2 regions of the Fictibacillus marinisediminis genome follow, and region 2 is predicted to be linked to the other one. Evidence: a T-box and tRNA genes for the amino acid it is inferred to sense, from the RefSeq annotation. Region 2 holds a T-box; the other holds one or more tRNA genes.

Region 1 (3,381 bases), 2.2 Mb from region 2:
AGGGGTTATCCCTTACGGGAGAAGCTCTGAATTGAAGCCCCAGTAAACGGCGGCCGTAACTATAACGGTCCTAAGGTAGCGAAATTCCTTGTCGGGTAAGTTCCGACCCGCACGAAAGGTGTAACGACTTGGATACTGTCTCAACGAGAGACCCGGTGAAATTATAGTACCTGTGAAGATGCAGGTTACCCGCGACAGGACGGAAAGACCCCATGGAGCTTTACTGCAGCTTGATATTGGATTTTGGTACAGTTTGTACAGGATAGGTAGGAGCCTGAGAAGTCGGAGCGCCAGCTTCGATGGAGGCGTCGGTGGGATACTACCCTGACTGTATTGAAATTCTAACCTGGAACCGTGATCCGGTTCGGAGACAGTGTCAGGTGGGCAGTTTGACTGGGGCGGTCGCCTCCTAAATTGTAACGGAGGCGCCCAAAGGTTCCCTCAGAATGGTTGGAAATCATTCGCAGAGTGTAAAGGCACAAGGGAGCTTGACTGCGAGACCTACAAGTCGAGCAGGGACGAAAGTCGGGCTTAGTGATCCGGTGGTTCCGCATGGAAGGGCCATCGCTCAACGGATAAAAGCTACCCTGGGGATAACAGGCTTATCTCCCCCAAGAGTCCACATCGACGGGGAGGTTTGGCACCTCGATGTCGGCTCATCGCATCCTGGGGCTGAAGTAGGTCCCAAGGGTTGGGCTGTTCGCCCATTAAAGCGGTACGCGAGCTGGGTTCAGAACGTCGTGAGACAGTTCGGTCCCTATCCGTCGCGGGCGCAGGAAATTTGAGAGGAGCTGTCCTTAGTACGAGAGGACCGGGATGGACACACCGCTGGTGTACCAGTTGTTCCGCCAGGGGCATAGCTGGGTAGCTACGTGTGGACGGGATAAGTGCTGAAAGCATCTAAGCATGAAGCCCCCCTCAAGATGAGATTTCCCATCACGTTAAGTGAGTAAGACCCCTTAGAGATGATGAGGTTGATAGGTCTGGTGTGGAAGCGTGGTGACACGTGGAGCTGACAGATACTAATCGGTCGAGGGCTTATCCTTATTAACAAAAGCGGTATGAACCGTTTATATCCGACAAGCGTTGGAAATCCTTACGAGAACACGTTTTTGGTGTTCGCAGGAGGGATTGAAACGACCTCGAGGATATGGTTCATGGAGCTGGACGTTAGCATCAGTGAAAGTTTGGATGAAGAAGTTATCTAGTTTTGAGGGAATATACCTCAAAATATGTCTGGTGGCGATAGCGAAGAGGTCACACCCGTTCCCATACCGAACACGGAAGTTAAGCTCTTCAGCGCCGATGGTAGTTGGGGGCTTCCCCCTGTAAGAGTAGGACGTTGCCAGGCTAATATTATTCCACAGTAGCTCAGTGGTAGAGCTATCGGCTGTTAACCGATCGGTCGTAGGTTCGAGTCCTACCTGTGGAGCCATATTTTGGAGAGCTGTCCGAGTGGCCGAAGGAGCACGATTGGAAATCGTGTATACGGTTACCGCCGTATCAAGGGTTCAAATCCCTTGCTCTCCGCCATAACTTTTCAATATATGGCCCGTTGGTCAAGCGGTTAAGACACCGCCCTTTCACGGCGGTAACACGGGTTCGAATCCCGTACGGGTCACCATTTTTTATACATATTACTTCTTCGGAGGATTAGCTCAGCTGGGAGAGCACCTGCCTTACAAGCAGGGGGTCGGCGGTTCGAACCCGTCATCCTCCACCATTTATACTTATAATCAATACTATCGCGGGGTGGAGCAGTCTGGTAGCTCGTTGGGCTCATAACCCAAAGGTCGCAGGTTCAAATCCTGTCCCCGCAACCAAAATGGACTCGTGGTGTAGTGGTTAACATGCCTGCCTGTCACGCAGGAGATCGCCGGTTCGACCCCGGTCGGGTCCGCCATTTTGGCTCGATAGCTCAGTCGGTAGAGCAGAGGACTGAAAATCCTCGTGTCGGCGGTTCGATTCCGTCTCGAGCCACCATTTTTTTTGCCGGTTTAGCTCAATTGGTAGAGCAACTGACTTGTAATCAGTAGGTTGGGGGTTCAAGTCCTCTAGCCGGCACCACTTTTTTCAAGAACTGTAAGAAATTACTTCTTGAAGAATAGATGGATTTGTATTAAAATAGGTTTTGTCTCTCATGGAGGGGTAGCGAAGTGGCTAAACGCGGCGGACTGTAAATCCGCTCCTTTGGGTTCGGCGGTTCGAATCCGTCCCCCTCCACCATCTAAATTTTTGTTGCACATTAACAATTTAGGGGCATAGTTTAAAGGTAGAACGAAGGTCTCCAAAACCTTTGGTGTGGGTTCGATTCCTACTGCCCCTGCCATGTGGCGATTGTGGCGAAGTGGTTAACGCACCGGATTGTGATTCCGGCATTCGTGGGTTCAATTCCCATCAGTCGCCCCATATGATGGGCTATAGCCAAGTGGTAAGGCAACGGACTTTGACTCCGTCACTCGTAGGTTCGAATCCTGCTAGCCCAGCCATCAATGCGGAAGTAGTTCAGTGGTAGAATACAACCTTGCCAAGGTTGGGGTCGCGGGTTCGAATCCCGTCTTCCGCTCCATATTATTTTGTTTGTTTCTGGCGGCATAGCCAAGTGGTAAGGCCAGGGTCTGCAAAACCCTTATCCACCGGTTCGAATCCGGTTGCCGCCTCCACTACATAATTCCCCAACGCCGGGGTGGTGGAATTGGCAGACACACAGGACTTAAAATCCTGCGGTAGGTGACTATCGTGCCGGTTCGAGTCCGGCCCTCGGCACCATAATATTTTTATAACTTAACTGCCTAATGATTAATTGCATGCCGGTGTGGCGGAATTGGCAGACGCGCACGACTCAAAATCGTGTTCCCTTGGGAGTGTCGGTTCGACCCCGACCACCGGTACCATACATAATGAATATTCCCTTTGTTTAAGGGCTGCTAAGAGATCTGAATTAACTTCAGATCTCTTTTTTTGTTCATAAAAAATATTTTTAATTTTCAGACATAAAAAGAAAGGATTTTTTTGTCATTTATTAGAATACTTAGTGCTAGTATAGGTGATTGGTCATAAGCCCTTCGCCTGTATTTTATTTTAATCTAAAGCATGGGGGAATAGCGGATGAAGGTCTTTAGTTTGTTCAAGGCGGAGATGGCTGGCTTGGCAGCGAAAAAAGGGCTGCTGATTTCAGTCATTATCACCTTGCTCGTACCTGTTGTGTACGGCGGGATACTCTTGTCTCCTAGGTGGGGGCCATATGACAACTTGTCAAACCTGCCGGTAGCGGTCGTTAACAACGATCAGGGAGCTGATACAGATGGAGAGACGATTAATGCAGGGAAGGATTTAGTCGCTGATCTGGAAAAAGGAAAAGACCTCGGCTGGAAATTTGTT
Region 2 (3,381 bases):
TAATTTTCGTGCAGCATCATCAAGCGTCACAATTTCTTCTCCGTCTTTTGCCCGGCGGATAACTACTTCCTTTGATCCGAAACGGTCATAGTCAAAGGCATGGAGCGGCTGTCCGTATTCAAGCAATACGTAGTTCGTTATATCGACCACATTATTGATTGGACGGATTCCTGCTGCAATCAAACGGTTTTGCAGCCAAAGAGGTGATGGCGCGATCGATACATTCTTTATCACCATAGCTCCGTAGTAAGGATTATCTTCTTTTGCATCAACTTTTACCGAAATATAATCTGAAGCTTTTTCAGCTGTATAATCTAAGGAAACTTCAGGAAGACGAAGCTCCTCATTTAGAATGGCAGCAACCTCATAAGCCACACCAATCATGTTTAAGCAGTCCGCACGGTTAGGTGTCAATCCGAGTTCAAGAACATAGTCATCCAGGTTCAAATAACTCAAGGCATCGCTGCCAACTTCCGCATCGGAAGGCATAACGAAAATCCCTGTTGAATACTCTTTTGGCACCAATTTCGTTTCCACACCAAGTTCAGTGAGTGAACAGATCATTCCATGAGACGCTTCTCCGCGAAGTTTCGCTTTCTTAATCTTGAAGTTTCCAGGAAGTACAGCACCTACTTGCGCTACCGGCACTTTTTGGCCAGCAGCCACGTTTGGAGCACCGCACACGATTTGTACCGGATCTCCTTCACCGATGTCGACTTTACAGACACGGAGTTTATCGGCATTTGGATGCTGAACACATTCCAGCACATGTCCGACGACCACTCCTGTAATCCCTTTGTTGAGGGATTCCACGATTTCTACTTCAATTCCGCTTTTCGTAATTTTTTCACCAAGCTCTGCAGCACTGATATTAATATTTACATACTCTTTCAGCCAGTTATATGAAACTAACACAGGGTTCCCCTCCTTATGCCTTTTTAAATTGTTTTAAGAAACGAAGATCGTTTGTGTAAAAATGACGGATATCATCAATTCCATACTTCAGCATCGCAATCCGTTCAGGGCCCATTCCAAATGCAAACCCTGTGTATTTCTTCGAGTCGAAGCCTGCCATCTCCAATACGTTCGGATGGACCATACCTGCTCCAAGGATCTCAATCCAGCCAGTATGCTTACAGATCGAACAGCCTTTTCCACCACATTTAAAACAGGAAATATCCATCTCGACAGACGGTTCTGTGAATGGGAAAAAACTTGGGCGCAAACGGATTTTGCGCTCTTCGCCGAACATTTTTTTTGCGAAGGTTTCAAGAACACCTTTTAAGTCACTCAAGCGGACATTCTCATCGACGACAAGTCCTTCGATCTGCATGAACTGATGAGAGTGAGTCGCATCATCGTCATCCCTTCTGTACACTTTCCCCGGAGAAATAATTTTGACCGGGCCTCTTCCGTGATGTTTTTCCATCGTTCTTGCCTGCACCGGAGAAGTCTGTGTACGAAGCAGAATGTCTTCTGTAATAAAGAATGAATCCTGCATGTCTCTTGCCGGATGTCCTTTCGGTAGGTTCAGTGCTTCAAAATTGTAATAATCGGTTTCCACTTCAGGGCCTTCTGCCACCGTGAAGCCCATCGTTAAGAAAAGATCTTCAATCTCTTCAACGACTGCCGTTAACGGATGAGAGTTCCCCTTTCTGGCCGGCCGGCCCGGAAGTGTAACATCGATCGATTCTTTTTTCAGCTTTTCTTCAATAGCAGCCTGTTCCATCTGGCTGATTTTCGCATCAAGCGCGGCTGTGATCGCATCCCTTACTTCATTCGCATAAGCCCCAATAACAGGACGTTCTTCCGGAGATAGTTTCCCCATCCCTTTAAGTACTTCTGTGATCGGCCCTTTTTTACCCAAATAAGATACTTTGATGTCCTGTAATTCTTTCAGCTCATTTGCTTGCTGAATTTTCACCAATGCTTCTTCCTTTAATGCCTGCAATCGGTCCTGCATAACATCTTGCCTCCTTTAGAAAATAAAAAAACCCCGTCCATAAAAGGGACGAGGATTCGCGGTACCACCCAGATTAATCAAGAATTTTGGCCAACGCCATCATACTTGTTCACTTCGTTTTCATAACGGACTAGGTCCGGTCCACCCTACTGTAGGTTCAGGCGACTGCTCAGGAGCGAATTCGATAAATTCTACCGGAGAAACACTTTCAGTCAAGGTATTTCCTCCCTTTACCGGCGAGTTCTTATTTACTACTCTCCATCGATGCATTTTATTCATGCAGTTGTCTTCTTATTATAGTTGAACTTCCCTATCTGTGCAATTGCCAATCTGTTTTAATAGTGTATTCCCTTTTGTTATTTCCTGTTCTTCTGAAGTTCATACAGCATGATTCCAGCCGCAACAGCAACGTTCAGTGATTCAGCATTCCCGAACATCGGGATATAGACAAGCTGGTCTGCGGATTCCATAATTTCCATCCGCACTCCGCTGCCTTCGTTTCCTACAACGAGCGCAAACGTCCCTGAAGATTGCACGTCATGCAATGATTCGGCACCTTTTAGTGCAGAAACGAAAACAGGTACCTGTTCCTGTCTGCACGCTGCGATCCAATCCTGAAGATTTCCTTTTACAACGGGAAGATGGAACAGCGAACCTTGTGTAGAGCGAAGAACCTTGCTGTTATAAACATCGACAGTTCCTTCACCAAGCACAATCCCGTCCAGACCTGCAGCGTCTGCGGTTCTAATTATTGTACCAAGGTTTCCAGGATCCTGAACGCCGTCCACAAGCAGGTATTTTCCGCCGGCTTTTACTTGTAGCTCCTTTGAACTCATACGGCAGATTGCCAAAACTCCCTGCGGATGTTCAGTATCACTTAGGATTCCCATGATTTTTTTAGAAACTACCCATGGGTCCAGGCGAAGCTGTTCCCAATCATGCGGCATCTGGTAGGATTCCTCTATAATCAGATGAGCAATCTGGACGTTATGGTTCATTGCTTCTTCAATCAGATGAGGCCCTTCAATAATGTATTGTCCTAATTTATCCCGTTCTTTTCTTGTGTACAGTTTTTTCCATTGTTTTATGGAAGCATTTTGTTCTGATTCAATCCGTTTCATTGGGTTCAACCATCCTTTAATCTCTTTCAACTTTTTTTATTATATCTTCAAAATGATACATAATCCATCGGCCCTTAATAAAAACTAGGGAATAGTCACAAACTTAATGAAATAAATCTGTTTGAGGTGATAATGATGGATATCGATATCCGTAAAGCAGTTCTTGCCAATGTTTCCGGAAACAATAAAGAACAATTGGAAAGTACAATCGTTGATGCGATCCAAAGCGGTGAAGAAAAAATGCTTCCTGGTCTTGGCGTACTGTTTGAAGTGATCTGGAAAGAATCCGACAATCAG

What was found. A T-box is a leader RNA that pairs with one kind of tRNA and senses whether it is charged. The one in region 2 lies ahead of pheS (phenylalanine--tRNA ligase subunit alpha), so its partner is inferred to be a tRNA-Phe.
Region 1: it encodes a tRNA-Phe, which carries the amino acid that the T-box ahead of pheS (phenylalanine--tRNA ligase subunit alpha) is inferred to sense. The anticodon was not compared.

Annotation. Positions count from the first base shown of each region.
Region 1 is NZ_JAIWJX010000002.1:718,741-722,121, forward strand. Features, by position in the region: rRNA gene LCY76_RS03945 (23S ribosomal RNA) at 1-1,046, shown strand, start outside; rRNA gene rrf (5S ribosomal RNA) at 1,236-1,351, shown strand; tRNA gene LCY76_RS03955 (tRNA-Asn) at 1,361-1,435, shown strand; tRNA gene LCY76_RS03960 (tRNA-Ser) at 1,442-1,533, shown strand; tRNA gene LCY76_RS03965 (tRNA-Glu) at 1,550-1,624, shown strand; tRNA gene LCY76_RS03970 (tRNA-Val) at 1,648-1,723, shown strand; tRNA gene LCY76_RS03975 (tRNA-Met) at 1,747-1,823, shown strand; tRNA gene LCY76_RS03980 (tRNA-Asp) at 1,828-1,903, shown strand; tRNA gene LCY76_RS03985 (tRNA-Phe) at 1,908-1,983, shown strand; tRNA gene LCY76_RS03990 (tRNA-Thr) at 1,992-2,067, shown strand; tRNA gene LCY76_RS03995 (tRNA-Tyr) at 2,143-2,226, shown strand; tRNA gene LCY76_RS04000 (tRNA-Trp) at 2,256-2,329, shown strand; tRNA gene LCY76_RS04005 (tRNA-His) at 2,334-2,409, shown strand; tRNA gene LCY76_RS04010 (tRNA-Gln) at 2,415-2,489, shown strand; tRNA gene LCY76_RS04015 (tRNA-Gly) at 2,495-2,569, shown strand; tRNA gene LCY76_RS04020 (tRNA-Cys) at 2,589-2,663, shown strand; tRNA gene LCY76_RS04025 (tRNA-Leu) at 2,681-2,769, shown strand; tRNA gene LCY76_RS04030 (tRNA-Leu) at 2,810-2,894, shown strand; gene LCY76_RS04035 (YhgE/Pip domain-containing protein) at 3,109-3,381, shown strand, end outside.
Region 2 is NZ_JAIWJX010000002.1:2,911,824-2,915,204, forward strand. Features, by position in the region: gene pheT (phenylalanine--tRNA ligase subunit beta) at 1-915, opposite strand, end outside; gene pheS (phenylalanine--tRNA ligase subunit alpha) at 929-1,963, opposite strand; T-box leader at 2,005-2,237, opposite strand; gene LCY76_RS15525 (TrmH family RNA methyltransferase) at 2,320-3,084, opposite strand; gene sspI (small acid-soluble spore protein SspI) at 3,220-3,381, shown strand, end outside.